3 regions of the Providencia sp. Me31A genome follow, and region 3 is predicted to be linked to each of the others. Evidence: predicted binding sites of a transcription regulator. Region 3 holds the regulator's gene; each other region holds the start of a gene.
The links. The regulator Fur, encoded in region 3, represses iron uptake genes when iron is present. The targets are predictions, from matches to a motif close to ATAATAATGAGAACNACTATCAA.
Positions count from the first base shown of each region.

Region 1: a site for Fur is predicted at 3,294-3,316, ahead of ACLPIE_RS05945 (TonB-dependent receptor domain-containing protein). Genes of this name have one in related genera too.
Region 2: a site for Fur is predicted at 5,723-5,745, ahead of ftnA (non-heme ferritin). Genes of this name have one in related genera too.

Region 1 is NZ_JBKQGZ010000005.1:174,453-182,054, reverse strand. Features, by position in the region: gene ACLPIE_RS05950 (hemin-degrading factor) at 1-881, opposite strand, end outside; gene ACLPIE_RS05945 (TonB-dependent receptor domain-containing protein) at 1,001-3,133, opposite strand; gene ACLPIE_RS05940 (3-deoxy-7-phosphoheptulonate synthase) at 3,488-4,537, opposite strand; gene ppsR (posphoenolpyruvate synthetase regulatory kinase/phosphorylase PpsR) at 4,662-5,495, opposite strand; gene ppsA (phosphoenolpyruvate synthase) at 5,780-7,602, shown strand, end outside.
Region 2 is NZ_JBKQGZ010000012.1:12,644-20,245, forward strand. Features, by position in the region: gene yebS (membrane integrity lipid transport subunit YebS) at 1-69, shown strand, start outside; gene ACLPIE_RS11355 (PqiB family protein) at 44-2,383, shown strand; gene ACLPIE_RS11360 (DUF1480 family protein) at 2,530-2,763, shown strand; gene ACLPIE_RS11365 (DUF2511 domain-containing protein) at 3,177-3,524, opposite strand; gene copD (copper homeostasis membrane protein CopD) at 3,590-4,486, opposite strand; gene copC (copper homeostasis periplasmic binding protein CopC) at 4,488-4,874, opposite strand; gene ftnA (non-heme ferritin) at 5,091-5,594, opposite strand; gene ACLPIE_RS11385 (DNA polymerase III subunit theta) at 5,878-6,108, shown strand; gene yebF (protein YebF) at 6,477-6,842, opposite strand; gene ACLPIE_RS11395 (YoaH family protein) at 7,038-7,217, opposite strand; gene pabB (aminodeoxychorismate synthase component 1) at 7,342-7,602, shown strand, end outside.
Region 3 is NZ_JBKQGZ010000007.1:74,155-81,756, reverse strand. Features, by position in the region: gene ybfE (LexA regulated protein) at 55-348, shown strand; gene fldA (flavodoxin FldA) at 502-1,029, shown strand; gene fur (ferric iron uptake transcriptional regulator) at 1,287-1,736, shown strand; gene ACLPIE_RS07305 (bactofilin family protein) at 2,380-2,910, shown strand; gene chiP (chitoporin ChiP) at 3,121-4,518, opposite strand; gene ACLPIE_RS07295 (MFS transporter) at 4,973-6,403, shown strand; gene ansB (L-asparaginase 2) at 6,442-7,485, opposite strand.

The DNA.
Region 1 (7,602 bases), on a different contig from region 3:
ATTTCATTTTCATTAATATGCAAATTCATATTAGTGTTAGAAATGTTTAACCAGTGAGTTTGTGTGTTATCAATGATTAAAGAAGAAGGTTTATTGATTCTTCCTGTGAAAATTTGTACGCACCCTCTGTTGCTAACAAAAAGCATAATCTCATTTTGTATTTGATGTGCTTGTGCAAGTAATGTGGATAATGAATGAGTAGGAACTTGCCATGCTAGCTCTTGACTGACGATACGAAAAACCTGTTGACGGTGTAAATTGTTATTTTTGAGAATAGTGAAAAATTGATGTACATCTTTCATGTCACGCCATTGTTGCTCTATTTGTTGTTTTAGTTCGGCGTTAATTTCTATTTCTAAAGATGGGCTGGTTTTATCTAAACAAAGCGGCGAATTTTCGGGGGATGAATAGAGTGCAATGATATTTTGCCAAGCATCCATATCAGTTTGCTCGGTGGCATAAATTTTATGTAATGCATCTCCATGTTTATCAAAAAACTGAATACTGTGACGAGAGCCTGCTTTTGTTTTTTCTGTTACAGTGAAAATTGAGTCCCATTGAGCAAAAAACATGCGTAGATCTAACTTTCTAGGATTCAAAAAAAGCCCTCCATGATGATGGAGTCGTACATTATCATACTGTCCTGTTTGGATGATCACAGCACAATCATTACGTGTAATTGCTTTTACTGAACCAATAGAAGGCAACATACCCAGTATTTTGACAACATCATTGGATAAGCGCTGTACATTTTCTTGACTAACACGACAGTATAGTAGTTCGGCTTCAGTTATACCTAATAATGATGCTAAATCGCGTGTATGCATCTCTGGGTTTTGGGCTTTTACTTGGAGGTAATCGTTATAACTTCTTGTATTCACAAATGATTTCCTTGTTATTTCAGATGGTTGGTTCAATTTTATTGTGTCGGTTTATTCGCTATTTATAGAGGGTTCAGATGTATAAAAAGAGAGTCCGACATTTCGCATTAATTAATGTATTACCATTTATAATTCACATTGAAATAGAAATTACGACCTTCTCGTGGGACGCCCATTGAAGAGACGTAGTCTTTGTCAAAGACATTTTTCAACATGAGTGTTGAGCTAAGGCCATCAATAAATCGATCAGCGTTATAACTCACATAGAAATCATGTGTGCTATATCCAGCATATTGAATTATCTCTTTTTTATAACGGTTTTTTACTGTATTAGTCGTTGTTTCTACACTGCCATCGAAAGCAGTTTTGGCGGAAAACTCACTAGTCCAGCCTAGAGAAAGGCCTGTTGTACTAATTGGTGCATTGAAACGCACGGTAAGAGTTTCTGGCCGGATAGAGGAAAGGGAGTAATTAGTATCGTCCTCTTGGCCGATGGTTTTATTGTAGTTTACGTTTAAGTCAAACCAGTGTGTTTGGTACTGCAAAAAACCATCAACTCCATAAATAGATGCTCTGGGAATATTGATGTAATAGAGGGTCTTAGGGTAAATCACATCCAGTAGATATTTGTACTTACCAAAGATGACGATATGATCCGTAGCTTTAGTATTAAAATACTGAACTCCCATTTGTAGAGTGCTTCCTGCAAGGATAATGTCATCAAAACTTAAGTTTAAACCTAACTCAGTTGTTTGATTTTTTTCAGGCTTTAAATTTAGGTTGGGAAGAAAATCGGAGCTGATCATGAAGTTTTTAAAATGTAGCGAGTCATTATAGATTTCGGACATTCGAGGTGTTCGGTAACCTTCAGAGTAGGACGCATTAATGGTTAGCCAATATGTAGGCGTCATACTCACTGCAAATCGTGAGGACCAATTAGTGTGCTGATTTTTTGCAAAATTATCTCGAGAGGCTTGGTAAGATGTGAAACGAGTACCCACAGAGAAAGTCACAGGTAAATGCGTTAAAGTGAGGTCATCTGCTAACCAAATAGAGGTATTAGACAATTGGGTGGGTGGAAAACTAGTGGCATATTCATTCGATTTTCGTTGTTCTTGACTGTAACTAAAACCACTTTGAATAAGTTGATTAGCCCATGCATTGATTGGCAAGTTGAAATGGTTAGAAACCGTGGTACCAAAATGAAATTGCTTACGGTGTTCAGTGCTATATTTATTAAAAGTGTTTTTAACTTTAACTAGGTCGAGCTGTTTTAACGTTAGATTAGAATAGTATGCATCCCAGTTACCCTGCCAGTTTAAATTATTATTCAATTCGATTTTTTGATTAACAATGATATCCCATTGACGGCTTTTTCTTCTATGGGGGGAATTGCCATATCGGCTCATATCCGCAGTAATTGTCGGTCTTTTTAGTGTGATGCTATCGTTGCGATAATCTTTTAGTTGCAGTTCTATTTGGTATTTTGGATGTGCGAACCATGTTGCCTTTGCCATCCAGTTCCTTATGTTTTCATCATGATTGAGATTTCGTGCTGCCCTTGCCGTAAAAGAATCCTCTAGTTGTTTCTTGCGTTGGCTATAGCTAAACAAACCGTCAAGTTGTTCGGTGCGACCGTATAAGGATACTCCAGCAAGATAACTATGGTTATTACGGTTAATTCCACTTGTCAGCTTTCCTCCTATTTTTTGATTTGGTTTGAGCAAATCACTGGCATTTATTGTTTTCAATGCGATGACGCCAGCTAAAGCACCACCTCCGTGGTGTAGTGACCCCGACCCTTTATGAACATATACTTTTTTAATCAGTGTTGGGTCAACAAAGGTGGCATCAAATAAGCCTGAATTAAAATCTTGGCTGATATTATCAACGGTAATTTTGACGCCACGATTATCGTAACCTCGCATTTGTATACTTTGCCCATATGTACTTCCTGCACCAGAGACAAAAATGCCTGCTTGTCCTTTAAGTAAGTCAAAGGCTGTACTGGAGGATTGTAATTCTGGGGATTGAGCGTCGATAACATCAATTTTTTCTGCAACCGCGATAGTTTCTATATTTAAACGAGGCTTTGTTACTTGAATAATATCTTTTGTATCCTGATGAGCTATAGCAGATTGATTTACGCTAGCTATAACGAGTGTAGAGGTTAACGTGGTAAAATGTAAAAAATTCTTTTCTGATTTTGCCTGTGAACCACAGATAGATGCAATCATCACTTTAAAATGCATAGGAAATCCTTTTCCGATATTTTAGATTACGTAGGCTGTCTAGATAATTCATCTGGGTGGAATGCTATATATTTGTACGTAACTGACCATTTAATCAGGCCAGTTTATTAGCATAAATTTATGTTAATAAATTTTTATAGATGCCTAACAGGTTATTGAGTTCGTAGTGAGAATTATTATCGTTAGAGTGGGGTGGGTCAAGTTATTTTGGTGGAAAATTTCGTTTTTATATGAATTATTAGCGAATCATTCTTTTGGATTATGTTTTTATATTTATTATATTGTTTTTGATACAAAACCCTTTAGAGGATATGACCACTAAAGGGTTTTGTAATTACATCATAGCGCATAGAATTACTTGAAGCGAGACTCAACGGCTTGGGCGAGTATCTCGATTAACAGTTCTGTATCATCCCAACCAAGGCAAGGGTCTGTGATAGATTGCCCATATACTAAAGGTTGGTCTGCTGTGACTTTTTGAGCGCCTTCCATTAAGAAACTTTCAGCCATTATACCGCTGATAGCGGTAGATCCATCTTTGATTTGTTCCGCAATATCTCGTGCAACTTCGAGTTGGCGGCGATGGATTTTTTGGCAATTACCGTGACTGAAATCCACAACTAAATGTTCGGGAAGCTCAAATTTGCGCAGTTTATCGCATGCCGCAGCTAAATCACCAGCGGAATAGTTTGGTTGTTTTCCTCCACGCATAATAATGTGTCCATGGGGGTTACCGCGGGTTTGGTAGATGGTCATTTGACCATTTTTATCGGGAGATAAAAACATATGTTGTGCTTTGGCTGCCCTGATAGCATCAATGGCAATATTAATATTACCATCAGTGCCGTTTTTGAAGCCGACAGGGCAAGAAAGCGCAGAAGCCATTTCGCGGTGGATTTGGCTTTCTGTCGTACGCGCTCCAATGGCTCCCCAACTAATGAGGTCTGCAATGTATTGACCTGTCACCATATCAAGGAATTCAGTTGCTGTTGCAAGGCCTAGCTGGTTAACTTCTATGAGTAATTTACGCGCTAGACGGATACCTGTATTAACTTGGCAAGAATTATCTAAATTGGGGTCTGAAATTAGGCCTTTCCAGCCAACAACAGTGCGCGGCTTTTCAAAGTAGGTGCGCATAACAATTTCTAAGCGGTTTTGATGGTGCTGTTTTAAGACATTTAGCTTCGTTGCATATTCAATAGCGGCATCAATATCATGAATTGAACATGGGCCAACAATCACCAACAGCCGGGGATCTTCACCAGATAAAATTTGTTCAATGCGCTTGCGTGACGCTGTCACGTTTTCTGCGACAGCTTGAGAAATAGGAAACTCATCAGCGAGAGTTTGTGGTGTAATTAAGCTGTCCACTCTCGTAGTACGTAATTCATCAGTTTTTTGCATTTTTGTTCTCAAAAACTTTAATAGGCACTCGCCATATCAGTGATAAAGATCACAATAAACGAATATGGCTTAATTTCAACCTCCAACGTAAATTGCATGAATAATTTTTTTTATTTTGTATTTATTAAAATATCCGTCTTTGCAAGCCCATGGTATCGATAACTTTGGCTGAAATCTCTTCAACTGAGTAATTGGTTGTATTTAAGTAGTTAATTTTATTCTGTCTAAATAAAGCTTCTACTTCACCAATCTCAATACGACATTGGCGAATAGACGCATAGCGACTGTTTTCTCTACGCTCCTCACGAATAGCAGCTAAACGTTCAGGGCTGATAGTTAAACCAAACAATTTATGAGTATAAGGGCGAAGCGCTGCAGGTAATTGTAAGTTATCCATATCATCTGCGGTAAACGGGTAGTTTGCGGCTTGGATGCCAAATTGCATGGCTAAATATAAGCTAGTAGGTGTTTTACCGCAGCGGGAGACACCGATCAGAATGACTTGAGCTTGGTCTAAATTACGCAATGAAATTCCATCATCGTGAGCAAGGGTATATTCAATAGCTGCAATACGTGCATCGTATTGATTCATATTTTGCATTGATAAGCCGTGGGTGCGATTCAGTTTGGGTTCAGGCTCAAGCCCCACTTCTTTTTGAATTGGGGCAACAAGGCTTTGGACAATGTCTTGGCAAAAACCTGAGCTTTGCGTGATGATGTCTTTAACTTCGGGAGAAATAATGGAATAAAACACTAAAGGGCGTAGTTGAGTTTCATCATATAGCGTATCAATTTTTTGTTTGATTTCTTGTGCGCGGCTAGGGGTGGTGACGAAAGGTAAGGTATAAGAAATGAACGCTAGTGGGAATTGTGAAAGCACTGCATGCCCAAGAGTTTCAGCTGTGATTGCCGTGCCATCAGAAATAAAGAATACCGTTCTTTGTACTTGGTTGTTCATATTGTTTATCGCACCTAGTTTGTTCATTATCTTTTATGTATTTATCATTAGTTTTTTAGAAAGATTATCTTTGTTTAAATTTTAAAAATTAGTTTATAGGGAGAAGTATAGCCATTTATTGACTGATTTTTAGAACAAAAAATTTTTCTTACTTGATGGAACGATTCACCTGTCCATCTTCTTGTAGCGTCTGTGCTAGTCTATTTCACGAGGCGAATTTTCGCCAATAAGATATTTTACGATTTGTACTCTGTCACTAAATTGCTATAAAAGGATCGCTTTCAATGTCCACAAATGGCCTCACTCCGTGTAATGTACTTTGGTATAACCAATTAGGGATGAATGATGTTGACCGTGTAGGTGGAAAAAACGCCTCTCTCGGTGAAATGATCACTAATTTATCTGATCTGGGTGTATCCGTACCTAACGGTTTCGCGACAACCGCACAGGCGTTTAATGATTTTCTGGAGCAGAGCGGTGTAAATCAGCGCATTTATAACCTGCTAGATGAAACGGATATTGATGATGTGAACCAACTAGCTGTAGCAGGTGCCCAGATTCGTCAATGGGTGATTGATACACCTTTTACGAAGGCGTTGGAACAAGATATTCGTGATGCTTTTGCCGCGCTTTCAGAAGGAGAGGTTGACGCTTCATTTGCTGTTCGTTCATCGGCAACGGCGGAGGATATGCCTGATGCATCGTTTGCGGGGCAACAGGAAACATTCCTTAATGTTCAAGGAATTGATGCTGTTCTCGTTGCGATTAAACATGTTTTTGCTTCTTTATTTAATGATCGTGCGATTTCGTACCGTGTTCACCAAGGCTATGACCATCGTGGTGTAGCGCTATCTGCTGGTGTACAAAGAATGGTGCGTTCTGATTTAGCCTCATCGGGTGTTATGTTTACCATTGATACTGAATCCGGTTTTGATCAAGTGGTATTTATCACCTCTGCGTATGGTTTAGGTGAGATGGTGGTACAAGGCGCCGTGAATCCTGATGAATTTTATGTCCACAAACCAACGTTAATTAATAATCGCCCAGCGATTGTACGTCGTACACTTGGCTCTAAAAAATTACAAATGGTCTATGCCAACAGTAAAGAGCACGGTAAACAAGTACAAATTGAAGATGTGCCAGAGGCACTACGCAATCGTTTCTCTTTGCGTGATCACGAAGTTGAAGAACTGGCTCGCCAAGCTTTACAGATTGAAAAACACTATGGTCGTCCAATGGATATCGAGTGGGCTAAAGATGGTCACAATGGGCGTTTATATATTGTGCAAGCAAGGCCTGAAACAGTACGTTCTAATCAGCAAGTGATGGAGCGTTATCAATTAAAACATCAAGGACAAGTTTTAGTTGAAGGGCGCGCAATTGGGCATCGTATTGGTGCAGGAACAGTAAAAGTTATTCATAATTTAAATGAGATGGATCGTATTCAGGCTGGTGATGTTTTAGTTACCGACATGACTGACCCTGACTGGGAACCTATCATGAAAAAAGCTGCTGCCATTGTGACTAATCGTGGCGGGCGTACTTGTCATGCAGCGATTATTGCACGTGAGTTAGGTATTCCTGCGGTTGTCGGCTGTGGTGATGCAACCGACCGTTTGCAAGAAGGTCAAGAGGTGACCGTTTCTTGTTCGGAGGGTGATACAGGATTTGTGTATGACAGCAAGTTGGCGTTTGAAATTCATAGCTCTGAAGTGAGTGATATGCCAAATCTAGATGTCAAAATCATGATGAATGTGGGTAACCCTGACCGTGCATTTGATTTTGCCTGCTTACCTAATGAAGGCGTAGGCTTAGCGAGGCTTGAGTTTATTATCAATCGTATGATTGGTGTTCATCCTAAGGCATTACTTGAATTCGATAAACAATCCCCTGAGTTACAAGCCGAAATACGCGAAATGATGGCAGGCTATGATGACCCTATTGAGTTCTATATTGGTAAATTAACAGAAGGTATTTCAACGTTAGCCGCTGCTTTCTGGCCAAAACGCGTTATTGTTCGTTTATCTGATTTTAAATCCAACGAATATGCCAACTTAGTTGGCGGGGATGTTTACGAGCCAGAAGAAGAAAACCCAATGCTTGGTTT
Region 2 (7,602 bases), on a different contig from region 3:
TTGGCTGTTGAATGGTTAGATAGCCGTTTAATCTGGGATTCTTATGGAAAATCAAAACCCGCAAAATGAGCCTTCTGAACAAGCGACAGAAGCGCTACTACGCAAACGAGGCCAAGTCTCACCTTTTTGGTTATTACCGCTAGTCGCTATTTTCATTGCTGGCTGGTTGCTATTTCAACATTGGGTTGAACGTGGCACCGATATCACCATCGAGTTTACGTCTGCGCCCGGTGTCGTCGCCAATCGTACTCCTATTCGTTATCAAGGTGTTGAAGTTGGTTTAGTTCAGTCCGTGGCTATCAGCAAAAATATGAAAACCATCATCGTGACGGCCAGTATTAATAAAGATATGCGCTCTGCACTAAACTCAGGCACTAAATTTTGGCTAGTCACACCTAAAGCCTCACTTGCAGGGGTCTCTGGCCTCGATGCGCTTGTCGGCGGAAATTATATTGGTATGTTACCGAGTACTGGGACTGAACAATTCTCTTTTGTTGCACAAGACACCCCTCCTCAGCTCAATATTGATCAAGGTGAATTGCTTATTCATCTGACAGCGCAAGACCTCGGTTCACTAACAGAAAACTCACCTATTTATTATCGAAAAGTGCCTGTCGGTTATATTTCGGATTATAGTGTTTTACCTGATAATCAAGGTGTTTCTATCTCTGCGGTAGTCAGAAAACCTTATGCTCATTTAGTACGCAAAAAAAGCCAATTCTGGAATGTATCTGGTTTACAAGGTAGCTTTGATCTTAAATCCGGTGCTCATGTCAAAATGGAAAGCCTTTCTGCGGTGATCAACGGTGCAATTGCTTTTGACTCACCAGAAGGAAGTTCACCCGCTGAAGAAGGTGAACATTACGTCTTGCGGACCAGTCGAACAGCAGCACAAGCCGCAGAGCAAGATGGCAAGCCACCATTAAGTTTAACGCTTTGGGCTAATGATACTTATGGTGTGGATAAAGGCCAGCCTATTGTTTATAAAGGAATTCAAATTGGCGAAGTGTTACAACGTCACTTAACAGCTGATAAAGTTAATTTTAACATTGCAATCTATGATGAATATCAGCACCTTGTTCGCGAAGATAGTAAGTTTGTTGCCAATAGCCGGGTGGATATTCAATTAGGGTTTAATGGGTTGCAATTCCAAGGCGCTACACCACAAGAATGGTTGGATGGAGGAATACACCTTATTGCTGGCAAAGGCCAAGGGACACTCCCTGATGCTTTCCCATTATACCGCAGTGATGATAATGCTAAAGCGGGTATTTTAGGAACATTACCACCAACAACCATTACCCTTAATACTGCAACATTGCCGGATATACAAGCAGGCTCTGTCGTCCTTTATCGCCAATTTGCTGTTGGTAAAATTATATCCATTACACCAACACAAAGAGGGTTTGCTGTGAATGTGAATATTTCCAGTGAGTATCGCCACCTGTTGACTGAAAATAGTGTGTTCTGGGCTGAAGGTGGTGCAAAAGTGAAGCTAAATAGCAATGGACTAACCGTGCAGGCAGCGCCATTGAGCCGAGCGATAAGCGGTGCAATTAGTTTCGATAATCTTGATAGTCGTGTGACTGATACGACCCGACAACATACCCTGTACCCTAATGAAACATCAGCCAAAGCCATCGGAAGTGTGATTACTCTTACAACCTTTGACGCTACTAAACTTTCCGAAGGTATGCCGATTCGTTACTTAGGTATTAATATTGGTCAAATTGAGTCATTAAAACTATCAGCGGATAAACGCGAGGTACAAGCGAAAGCAATACTCTACCCTGAGTATGTCAATAGTTTTACAAAAATAGGTAGCCGCTTTGCTATCGTAACACCTGAACTCTCCCCTGCGGGATTGAATAACCTTGATAGTATCTTACAACCTTATATCAGCGCCGAGCCTGGGCGCAATAATAAAAACCGTTACCAATTTGAGCTACAAACAGCCAATATCACTGATTCACGCTATTTAGATGGTCTCACAATATACTTAGATGCCAGTGATGTGGGCTCTATTCAGGTTGGTACCCCAATTTTATTTAGAGGATTAGAAGTTGGCGTCGTGACAGGGCTTTATTTGGGAGAACTTTCCGATCGTGTTTATGTCGCTACACGTATAGGAAAAGAGTACCAATATTTGATACGTGATAATACCGAATTTTGGCAATCTTCAGGTTTTAATCTCTCCTTTGGTCTTACTGGTGGTGTAATGAAAAGTGGGACATTTAGGCAATTTGTCCGTGGAGGGATCACGCTTGCTACCCCTCCTACTGTACCTTTGGCCCCCAAAGCTAAGTCGGAGCAACATTTCATTCTGAAATTAGAGGCACCTAGCGACTACTTGAACTGGGGCACATCAATACCTAAAAAATAATCGCTATAAAGGTGCATGTTAACAATACATTGCACCTTCTATTACTTATTGCAGAAAAAATATTTTGGAAATGAATTCCATTTATACTATGCTTAGTTCTGTTAGGCTAAATATATATCAACAAAATGCGTAAGTGAGGTGATGTTATGTGTATTGTAAAATTGAAAATATCTTCCTATGAAATTAATGATGCAGTTATGGCTTCTCACAAGAGTGATACGGTAAGCATTCCTTGTGATTCAGATACAGACTTCTGTATGCAATTAGATGGTTGGGATGAGCACACTAGCATCCCTGCAACTTTGGACGAAAAACCGGTTTTACTCTATCGTCATCGCTATGATAAAGAAAATCACCATTGGATTATGAAACTCGCTTAGCAGGTAAATGATATGCGAGTTATTGATTCAGGTAAGAACGGGCGAGTAACAATGCAATGAGTATTAACAAAATAATAGGCAAAAAAAGAGACCTGGTAGATTCCGATTACCAGGCCTTGGGAAATGGCTCTGGCAGAGCCGTGCGCTAAAATTGCTATTGAGACGTAACAAAGTACAATCTAATACTAGCGTTGAACTCACGTTCTTACCACATTTATTATCAATTATTTTACATATTATTAACACAAATTATTGCTTAATTTTCCAATATTAAACAACTTGTTCAATAGGTTTTATCTATACCAGCAATAAGTAATACCTTACATGACCGTATTGTATTGATTAATAAGTAAAATTATTAATTCTTCCATTTCCCTACTGATTTTATAGCACACTAAGCAGAAGTTGCTAACTTACTTAGTAACACAAAGCTTTTGTGCCGCTTCTTTTAATGGCTGTATTCTTTCCTCAACAGTTTTAACTGTGTCACTAGGTGCCAGTAGTACATCAATGGGTTGTGCTTTGATTTCTTTATTGTTCATTAACACCGTAGCTGTTTCATTTAATGGGTATTGCATTAATGTTGCAGGGTTAATCACCACCAACGCTCCATTACTACGGCACTCTAACATTACTTCTTCACGCGTAAATGGCCAGTCGTCACCAAATTGCTTTTTACTAACGGAGGTTAATGGTGCAGAAAAGGCACTGCTCATTGTTCCACTGAGTAACAACGAACAAATAATCAGTTTGTATTTCATTGAAATGACCTTGTTAAACATTAAAAAATCTTTGTCCACTAACTTCATGATATAAGACAGCTTTGCTATATAGGTTGGTAGGTCGCAAAAATAGCGACTGCAAGAATTGCCATTGTACCAAGTAACAACTCAGCCCAACTATTGATTATCAATAGATTAAAACGGCCACGCTGCTTTAAATTCGGCACAACATAATAACGATTGAACAGTGCTAACAGTACCATACCTAAAACCAAAATAATTTTGAACCAAAGTAACGATTGGTATTCAGAGCCTGAATATTCCAATGGCCAATCAGGGAGTATCGTCATTGAGCTAATGATGCCAGTGATAATTACTAATATAACAGCAATATGACCAACACGAGAAAAGCGCATCATTGTATTGATAATTTGTTTATCCATCCCCTGCACTAGTTCTTGTTTGTGTCGCAAAAATTGAATACATATCAAAAATGGCCACAAACCGCCAAACCAATATGCTGAACTAATGAGATGAATGAACTGATTGGCCTGATGAAGAACTCCAATAATGCCATCGTGCATTGCTGCATGCCCAATAAAAGCATGCAAACCCAGCAATATAGTAGAAAGGATTAAAATAAGGTTTAAACGCAATTTCACTGGTTTAATACATAGTACAAACAACAAAATGATAGCGCAGAACAACTCCCAACGCCATATTTGACCAAACGATGTCCCTAAAACTCCCTGCCATATTTGCCAATTAATGCTATCTTCCCAGCCATCTCCCATCAAACCAGCTTGTGCAATCATCCAAACAAATGTTGTCAGCACAGTGATAATCGCACAAAAGAAGATACTTTTATTAAGATAACGACCTAGTAAATAGCTAAATTGGTCACGGCAAAGTACCGCTGCGAATATTGACATTCCGCACATCAATATTGCAGCGATAAAATGGATAAAACGAATAAGCGTGTAAAAAGCGTCTAGTGACATGTTATTTCACTGTAAAACTGTATGTCCCTTTCGTTTTGTGCCCATCAACTGAAACTACACTCCAATTTACATCGTATTTTCCTGCAACCAGTTTGTCTTCAACAGGCACGATGACCTTGGTGTCATTACTCGGGTCTAAAGCCGCTTTACCTGTTTTGACAACTTTGTTCTCTGGACCAATAATGCTGATCTTAGCAAAATTAACTTCAATACCTTCAGAGAAATTCAACGTAATTGATTCTGGTGCTTGCTCTATTGCTGCACCTTCAGCGGGAAGCTGATCTTTTAAATGAGCATGAGCAAAAGCTTGTTGAAAAGACATACCTAAGAAAAGAACTGCGACTGCACTTAGTTTGCGCCACGAAGATTTAATATGGTTAATTGGCATAGTAACCCCTTAATTTACAGGTGAATTTAGAATTATTGCCAATCATTATACGGAAAAAAACCATTTTTACCGCTTAAAAATAGGTTTTATCGGCCTATCCTGTGAGTTTTCACACAAAATGAAAAGAAAAAGACTTATGAACATTGAAATCTCGACTCCATGTCCATAAGTCTAATAAGGTCTTTATACATCAATTAGATGCATTTAAACAGTAGACTAGATATGTGTTGAAGAGGACAAGCTTTTTAAGTCTTTATCTAACAAGAAAAGCGCCTTACCAGACTCACCCACCATATCCAGTTTATCCAGTACAGATTTAAACAATTTCTCTTCTTCGTGCTGTTCAGCGACATACCACTGTAAAAAGTTGAACGTGGAGTAGTCTTGCGTGGTCATTGCTAAATGAGCTAATTTATTGATCTCTTTTGTGATCAGTTGCTCATGTTCATAAGTTTGTTGAAAAACATCTGCAATAGATTTAAATGCTACTGGCGGAGCGGCGATTTGGCCTAATAGTGGCAGTGCGCCTGTGTCGCTAAGGTAATCAAATAAACGCTGCATATGCTCCATTTCTTCTTGTGAATGTGCTTTCAAGAAAGCAGCAGCACCTTCATAACCTTTATCACTACACCAAGCACTCATTTGCAAGTATAGATTTGCAGAATAGAATTCAAGGTTTAATTGCTCATTTAATTTTTTGATCATATCTGTAGTTAACATATTTATACCTTATCGATTAATTGCTAATGAGTAATATTATGCACAGTATTACAATAATTAAAACCCTAAAACAATATTAAAACAAAAAAATTCAATTTACTGATTATTAATAACTTTTGTTAAAAACAATAATAATCAATCTCATTATCCTTCACTGCTTTAATCTTAATATATGACAGTAATTTAATTTAGTTTCATTTGTATTTTTTAATAAATGTATTGAGATTTCTTCTCATTAACACATAATAATAGCATGTCGTTTATTTAATTATTGAGATCCGCTATGAGCCACAACCTTGCTTTATTACCTAAAGATGAAATGGATAAGATTAATGTTGACCTTTTAGCTTCTGGCGTGGCATTTAAAGAACGCTACAACATTGCTATTATTGCTGAAGCTGTTGAACGCGAACAACCTGAACACCTGAGAGAATATTTCAGGGAACGTTTAGTTTACTATCGCCAACTCTCACAGAATTTTGCCCGTATGCCTTATGAGCCAAAAAATCGCTAACATGTAAGGAGTTATTTATCCCTCCATTTTTAGCCGTAATTGGCTATTCTCTTCTCTATGCATTGTAGTAGGTCATTATTTTCTCTTGCAAGGTAATGACCTATGATTTTTATTATCATATTCATGATGCTCTATGTATCGTTTTTCTCTGACGTATTAAAAGCATGGTGGATTTGTCTGGGTTAAGGTATGAGTGGTATGCAAGCATATGTCTTGATGCCACTACTCAATGCGTTTTAACTGCAACAGTAACTTGCTGAGTTAAAGAAAGTTTGGTTAGCAATAACAAAAAGGGCTAACCTTACCGTTGTTAGCCCTAGCTAGTTTAACAAACAAAAGGAACTCCCTTTGTTAATCAAAATAATTTGCTATTTCACAGTGTTATAAGTGACAGTATTATTTTGGCAATCTACTGAAACAGAATAATAGAGATCTTTTTTTGCGCCTCTAACTGTCAGTGGCACGGTATAACCGGTTTCCGTTTTTGTGACTTCACTATCATTCACCCATGCAACAGCTTTTTTCCCTAATACCGCTTTTTCTTCTGTCCAGCGCGGCAAACGGTTATGCATAAAATCACTTTTCACTTGTGCTGCCACTTGTGGTTCGGTTAATGAACCGCAACTGACAAAGGGTGCAGCTTTACCTTCTTCGTTGTTTGCGCTAAGTGCAAAAGTACTAAAAATAAATGCACACGTTCCGAAAACAACAGCCATCTTTTTATTTGCTTCCATACTCTCCTCCGATACCTATTTTTGTTAGGTAGAGATTGTTGATTAGTTTAGCTGCCCATTTAAGCCTATAAAAATAGTTTAAATTTACCCGTTATCTTCTGGTTACAGGCTAATCGTCATTGATAAATAGAATGACTTAACTAATATTAATCTATCAGATTTATGTATGAATGTTAATAGTATGTTTACAAATTATTAATTTTCATCATCAAAGCGCATATGGATTTGTTCTTTTCCTTGGTGTTGCTCTCTGATCTCTTGAGCAACTAAAGCAATAGCTTCACCACTACTCATACCATCGGCCATCAGTTGATGAATTTTCTCAACGGCTTGTTGCTGCTCTTCATGGTTAAGTGCTGGCATCCCAGAAAACATGGTTTAAACCTCATTAATAAAATATTAAAATCAATAATTAAGATTTTAACATCTCTTCGATTATTAAGATAAGAATATATGTTAATCTGTTTAGAATCATTTGCGGAAATTTATACTTATCAATATGGTTATCAATAGAATCCAATTACCTTATAGCCCTGATGCGGCAATCGATTTTTTTACCCCTATCGCGCACTTGCCATGGGCCATGTTGTTACACTCAGGCCATGCAAAGCACTCGCACAATCGATTTGACATTGTGGTTGCCGAGCCTATTGCAACATTAACGACTTATCACCAACAAACTACTGTTGTTGAGCAGGCGAAAGCGCCTATTATGACGGAGGCCGACCCCTTTGAGGTACTCCAGCAATTACTTGATAAA
Region 3 (7,602 bases):
CTAGGGTATCATGGCGCGCTGAATTACTGGCACACCCCTTTAGCAGTTATAAACATGGCAAAAGAACAAACTGATCGTACCACTCTGGATTTGTTCGCTGAGGAACGAAGGCCTGGGCGACCTAAAACAAGTCCTCTATCACGAGATGAACAATTAAGGATAAACAAGCGCAATCAATTGAAACGCGACAAAGTAAAAGGATTGCGTAGAGTTGAGTTAAAACTGAATGAAGAAGCTGTCGCTGTATTGAATCAGTTAGCTGAAGAAAAAAATATAAGCCGTAGTGAATTAATCGAAGATATTTTATTGTCACAACTTGAACAGGTTAATGAAACAATACGCAAATAGTGTCATCTTGATAAATCACACAAATTTGACAGACTTAGAAACATTTTTTCGCCAAAATAAGGCGTAAAATTCTATTTATTTTCGATCTAAGTGAACGTTAGAAGCCCATATTTACTTCTATATCCCTTAGAAAAACAAGAGGTTAATCACTTTATGGCAGTCATAGGTATTTTCTTCGGAAGTGACACTGGTAACACAGAAAATATTGCCAAGATGATCCAAGAAAGATTAGGCAAAGATGTAGCAGAAGTTCATGATATTGCGAAGTGCAGTAAAGAAGATATCGACGCTTTTGATATTCTACTTCTGGGTATTCCAACTTGGTACTACGGTGAAGCTCAATGTGATTGGGATGACTTTTTTCCAACTCTCGAAGAAATTGATTTTGAAGGTAAACTTGTCGCTTTATTTGGTTGTGGCGACCAAGAGGATTACGCAGAGTATTTCTGTGATGCGATGGGAACTATCCGCGATATTATCGAACCACGTGGTGCTGTAATTGTAGGTCACTGGCCAACGGAAGGTTACCATTTTGAGGTTTCGAAAGGCATGGCTGATGATAACCATTTTATTGGCTTAGCTATTGATGAAGACCGCCAACCTGAGTTGACTGAAGAACGTGTCGATGCATGGGTAAAACAAATCTCTGAAGAAATGTCTTTAGCTGAAATTATTGGCTAAGCAAATTTATCTTATAGATAATGGGTCACATGTAGCTCAAAATGCACCATTAGCATACGTGATCCAGTCTAAAATAATCGATAAAATATCCTAATAGGGTAGACTTACGAAAGATTATCAAAATAATGAGACAATACATGGTTTCTATTTTTATTTTCCATGCCTATAATTGTAAATCAGTTTAGAAGACAACTGGATTTATGTTAAAAATGTCTCATTATTGTTAAATTTTGATTCAAGATACAGGACAAACCCGCATGACAGACAACAATAAGGCATTGAAAAATGCTGGACTCAAAGTCACTCTTCCAAGATTAAAGATTTTGGAAGTACTTCAAGAGCCTGAGTGCCACCACGTCAGTGCGGAAGATCTCTATAAAAAGCTGATCGATATGGGCGAAGAGATCGGGTTAGCTACCGTATACCGCGTATTGAACCAGTTTGATGATGCAGGTATCGTAACCCGTCATAACTTCGAGGGTGGGAAATCTGTATTCGAATTAACTCAACAACATCATCATGACCACTTAATCTGCTTAGATTGTGGGAAAGTGATTGAGTTCACTGACGAATCTATTGAAACTCGCCAGAAAAGTATCGCCGCTCGTCATGGTATTAAATTATCTAATCATAGTTTATATTTATATGGTCATTGCGCAGATGGTGATTGCCGCGAAAGTGCGGACGCACACGAAGCAAAAGAGTAAAACACTGTCATCCCTTAGTCAAAAGGGATGAATACAAACTAAAAACCCCAGATAGAATTGCTATCTGGGGTTTTCTTTTTGCAATGCTTAATGTTATTTCTTTTTTATAGTGATATTCCTAGAGGTATGCTTAACTGTTTCATTTTTATTGTTAATTTATTGTCTTAATAGCAATAACATTGAAGTTCTATATAATAAGTTGCAATTCAATTTAGATCCTTTATATTATTTTACTGATAAATTTATTGCCACTCTATTCTAGAGTATTATTTGAATATCATGGTGATATATAAACAGCACCGATGATGACTTCCTCAATTTATAACATATGAATATATATAAATTTATCTCATTAACTCACCATAAGTGTATTAACCCAAATTAATCATACTTGGTAAAATGTAATAAAACGTAAATTTACAACTTTAGAGCGTGCATAATTATTTAGATTAAACTGATTTTTTTGTAATTTGTAAGAGATTAACTGATGAAAAAAATATACCTTTTTATTAACATTAGTTTTTTCTTCTGGTTTCTTACTTTAATAGGATGGTTTTTCAATTACGCAACCATCACCTTGTTTTCATTTATATTATCAATTTTGTTCTTGATCTTATACTTCAATCAAAAAAAGGTAGGTAACATGTTCACCAAAAGACAAAACAAGCCAGCTCCAGAGATAAACATACAACCAACAGCTAGTGAGCCTGAAATTATTGCGAAAACAGCTAAGATAGAAGAACAAGTTACCACCGCCACTGTCAGTGAAGAAAAGACCAATACGGTGATCTCAAGAGATGTTATTTTTGAAGGAAACATTACTTCTAATGAGCAAGTACATATTTATGGTAAAGTCATTGGCAACATTACAGGTAAAAATAATAGCGTTAAAGTAATGCTCAATGGACAAGTTATCGGAAATATTACCTGTAACGATCTGGTTGTTAATGGTCGAGTTGAAGGTGAGTGCTTATCGGACTCCATCAATATTGAAAATAATGGTGAAATCCACGGTACTATCCATTACAGTAATTTATCAATTAAAAAAGGTGGTATTTTGTCAGGCCAAGCAAAAGTAAAAAACACTGCCTCACATGCTGATAAAGTGACTTTATTGAAAGATAAAATAAAGCATGACATTCCTACCGTTAATGAAGATAAAGGTATCGCTTAAATTTAAGCATTAGCTTACTTATTTAGAAAGTAAGGTGAAATGAATCCACCTTACTTTCTAGTTTAAAACTATTCTTTAATATACGTATATTTTCTTGTCTTATTATTCCATTTAATATCGTTCATATATGTTATGCGATTTAACAATATAATTTAATGGCAACCACAATACATATTTTATAGTAGTCATCTTACTCAGTAGATATTGCCACTAAAAAATGGTGAACGGCATCATCACCATAAATTTAATATCTTTTTCATCTTGGAAGATATTACCATAACCACCTCCATAACTAGGAATATCAGTATGGTTATCATACTTAGTAAAGTGCAGTTTAAATAACGTATCTTTTGCTCGCCCTGATTGTACGGTATATAAAATATCGAAGTTCCATGCACTTTCTTTTAAGCGAACATCTTGTGCATATTGTGAGTTAGTACTCGGCTTCGCATCCCAACCATAAATATAAGATGTTCCTACTTGCCAACCCTCTAAATCCCAATTTTTTAAATCGTACATCACGCCTGCATAAACGGCTTTTTCATTATTGGCGTTCCAGTCCGAACGACCATCCCACCAAATATCCATCCTACCGTTTGATGTTGCCCAACCTGGAGTCATACGCTGTAGGAAATATCCTTGATTGCCTTTCGCTTTGACATAAGTCCCTTCCACTTTAAAATCGAACTGCTCATAGGTATAGCCGAATGTCATCGCTTGTAGCCATGCTAAACCATCGTAAACATCGTTAACACCACCATCTGAGACCTTGTCTTTCGCTCCATAAAATTGATAGGAAAGACGTAAATCACGGTCCACAATAGGTACGGCATAGGAAGCCTTAGCAAAATACTGATCCATATAATCCTTCGCTTGACCATAAGCCCCTTCAAGCACTAAAGAATTTTTGAAATCATATTTAAAACCAACAGATTGTAGATAACTAATTCCAGTTAGGCCGTCCGCCTCGCGGAAATTGTACATCGTGCGATACCAAGGAGCCTTATAACGGTCAGTCCACATATAGGACATGCTCAGTTCACCATTTTGATCAAAGTCGAATACTCCCCCAACTTCTAACCCACGGTAGGTCCCTGGCATATAGCTCCAATGAGATGCTAATAGTGTTTGACCTGTCGGCTGAATGTAGCCACCTCTTCCCCAGAAAGGACCATATTTTAATTTTGCCGCCGCCTTATAGAACGTCACTCCACTACGATCACCAGTCCATTTTTCATCCCAACGAGATTTTGCATCACTAAAGCCAATTTCGTTTGGCGCAGCAGGACCACTATTTGATAATTCGATTGCGGTAAAGCCCGCTAAATCTAAACCTATAATGTCTTGAAAATACCCTGATGAAAAATCAAGGCTGGCATTGATAGTTGAGTGCTTAAGGTTATCGGCATATTTTTTATATTTATCACTATTTGGGTCTAAATCTTTACGTGACCGATCCCTTTGCCAATAATAAAAACCTCCTTTCAACGTTGAATCTTCAAGGAATTGTTCAGCGTGCATAATCGGCTGGTAGCCTATAGGAAGCATCGCTAACGCAATTTTTAAGACGAGCAACTTCCTGCCAGTATTGACATGTTGATTAACCATTCTTGTATTCCTCTAATATTTTTTAATTTTATTTTTCGGCCGAAATACGATTTAGCTTTTCATTTAAATCAAAGTATTCACAATAACTTATGTTATCTGTGATGTGGTTAGCCTATTTTTTGCAACGCGAATTATCAATACAGATACTGGCTTTGTTGCCAAAATATGATCAATGACACATTAATTTAAATTAACAACGATTATCACAAATGATGACACGATATATAGTTAAACATAACCATTTGATAAATTAGAACAATAATAAAATAGCCGTTAGGATAGAAGTCTTGCCAATAGACTAATAAATAGCTAATTAATGATTCAATTGACGTTATTTTGCTGTAATAACTTGTTTTATATCACCACATTGACCTCAGTGAATAAAAATGTATAACTGGTATAAGCATATTTAGATGGGTTTTCTTAATTTATTTCATATATCAGAGAAAAATGGATGACTCAAAATAACCAACAAGGCTGGAGCATTCTCCTGACGGGGAAAAACCTTTGGCTAACTCTAGCGTTAGCCGGTGGGATTTGCTTACATGCGATTAATGTTTATATCACAATTACAACATTGCCTTCTGTTGTTAGAGATATTGGTGGACTGCAATTTTATGCGTGGAACACGACGTTATTTATCCTTTCATCAATCATTCTTTCTGTTCTTACCTCTCAGATTTTAAATCATTTAGGTCCCAAGCGAAGTTATTTACTCGCCACTGTCATCTTCTTAATTGGTTCTGTTATTTGTGCAATCACACCCTCCATGCTTATTATGCTTATTGGCCGAATTATTCAAGGGGCTGGCGGAGGGATCTTACTCACGCTATCTTACTCAATGGTTCATATCGTTTTCCCTCAGCATTTGTGGTCTAAAGTTTTGGCTATGATGTCGAGTATGTGGGGGATGGCAACACTGCTAGGCCCTGCATTAGGTGGTTTTTTTGCTGAATATGCTGCTTGGAGGGGGGCATTTTGGTGCTTAGTGTTCGTTGGAATACCTTATTTGTGGTTAACTTGGCAAACTTTACCAAGTCATAACTTAAATGATAAAGACTCCCAACCCGCTATCCCAGTTCAAGCCTTAATGTTACTTTCGGCCGCGGTGCTGGCTATTTCACTCGGAAGCTTAAGTAAAGAAAGGTTTCTCCCCATTATTGGCATGTTAGCCGCTATTTTATTATGCATACGCTTAGCCAAACTTGAACGGTCAGCTAAAAATACGCTCTTCCCTCGTTCTACATTTCACTTCAAAGCTCAACTCGCCCCGATTTACCTCACGATGGCGCTACTGGGGCTTAGTGTGCAAACAGAAGTTTTTGTACCTTATTTTTTACAAACGCTTCATGGCACTGCTCCCTTATTGTCGGGTTATTTAGCCGCATTAGTTGGAGCTGGGTGGTCAATTTCAGCCATTATTTCGTCTTCTTTGAAGCCTGAGCATGCGATAAAAACGATACGAATTGGGCCTTGTTTTACTTTTAGTGCATTAGTTATTCTGGCACTGTTTATGACCAATACTTTGTATATTGGAAACCTGCAAATCTGGGTAATTTGCTTAGCATTATTCATAACAGGTGCCAGTATTGGTGCTACATGGCCCCATTTGCTCACTCGGGTTCTACAGGTTTCTATCGGCCCTGAATCACAAAAAGCGTCTTCCGCTATTACCACATTACAACTATTTTCGACTGCATTTGGCGCTTCTTTAGCGGGTTTAATTGCCAACCTTGCAGGATTATCAACACCTGGGGGCATCGAAGGAGCGCAATCCGCTGCGGGTTGGTTATTTAATATTTTCTCTCTGGTTCCATTATTTGCTTTGATGACTGCAAATATTGTTGCTAATAGGATGAAAAACAAAGAGAAGAAAGGCGACTAACTCATCGCCTTCTATCACTCACTAATATTGTTCAAACACTAATATTGTTCAAATAACTCTTGAATTTGTTTTGCATCTTTCGTTTGCGTTAAGGCTAATTGCAGTAAAACGCGAGCTTTTTGTGGATTTAACCTTTCGGATGCTACAAAGCCATATAAATTATCATCAACTTCGGTATTGCGTGTGGTATAACCTGTTGGAACGCGGCTTGAACGAACGACAACAACATCTTCTTTCGCTGCTTTCGCTAAAGCATCAAATATTGTTTTATACATATTACCGTTGCCCACGCCTGCGCTTACAATCCCTTCAACCCCTTCTTCTCTTAAGGCTTTCACTGGTGCTGCGGACGCATTAGCATAATTATAAACAATACCTACCGCAGGAAGTTTTTCGAGCTTGCTGACATCGAATGCCGCTTTGTCACCCCGTGGTTGTGGTGCTTGGAAATACGTGACTTTACCATCACGAATAAAGCCCTCCACCCCACCATTAACTGCATCAAACGCTTGAACTTCTGTGGTGTTCATTTTACCAATATTGCGTCCTTGAATCACTTTGTCATTCATCGCCATTAAAACACCGCGATTACCAGCTGATTTATTTGTCGCTAATACCACCGCATTATATAAGTTTAGAGGACCATCAGCGCCCAAAGCTGTAGAAGGGCGCATCGCACCAACCAGAACAATTGGCTTTTTACATTGCGTGGTTAAATCAAGAAAAAATGCCGTTTCCTCTAAAGTATCAGTACCATGAGTGACAACAAAACCATCTGTTTTATCACAATCTTGGTTAATTTTTTTCGCGAGTGCTAACCAGACTTGGTCATTCATATCTTGCGAACCTATATTAACTAGCTGTTCTCCGCTTAGATTAGCAATTTTTTTGGCCTCTGGTACCGCATTGATTAAGGCATCAATCCCCACTTTACCGGCTTGATAGCTTGAGGAAGTGGCCGAATCACCACCACCTGCTATCGTTCCACCTGTTGCCAATACCGTAATATTAGGCTGAGCGATAGCGGATACCGCAAACAGTGAAGCCAATGTCGCTAAAAGCACTTTATTTGTATTTTTCATCCTATTTCCCCTTCATTAATAAACTTTAGTTATTATGTGTATTTATACTGAATTTGATGTGACCTGTGTGATTATTTTAGGATAAATCATCAATATTAAGATGATTTATCTACGAAT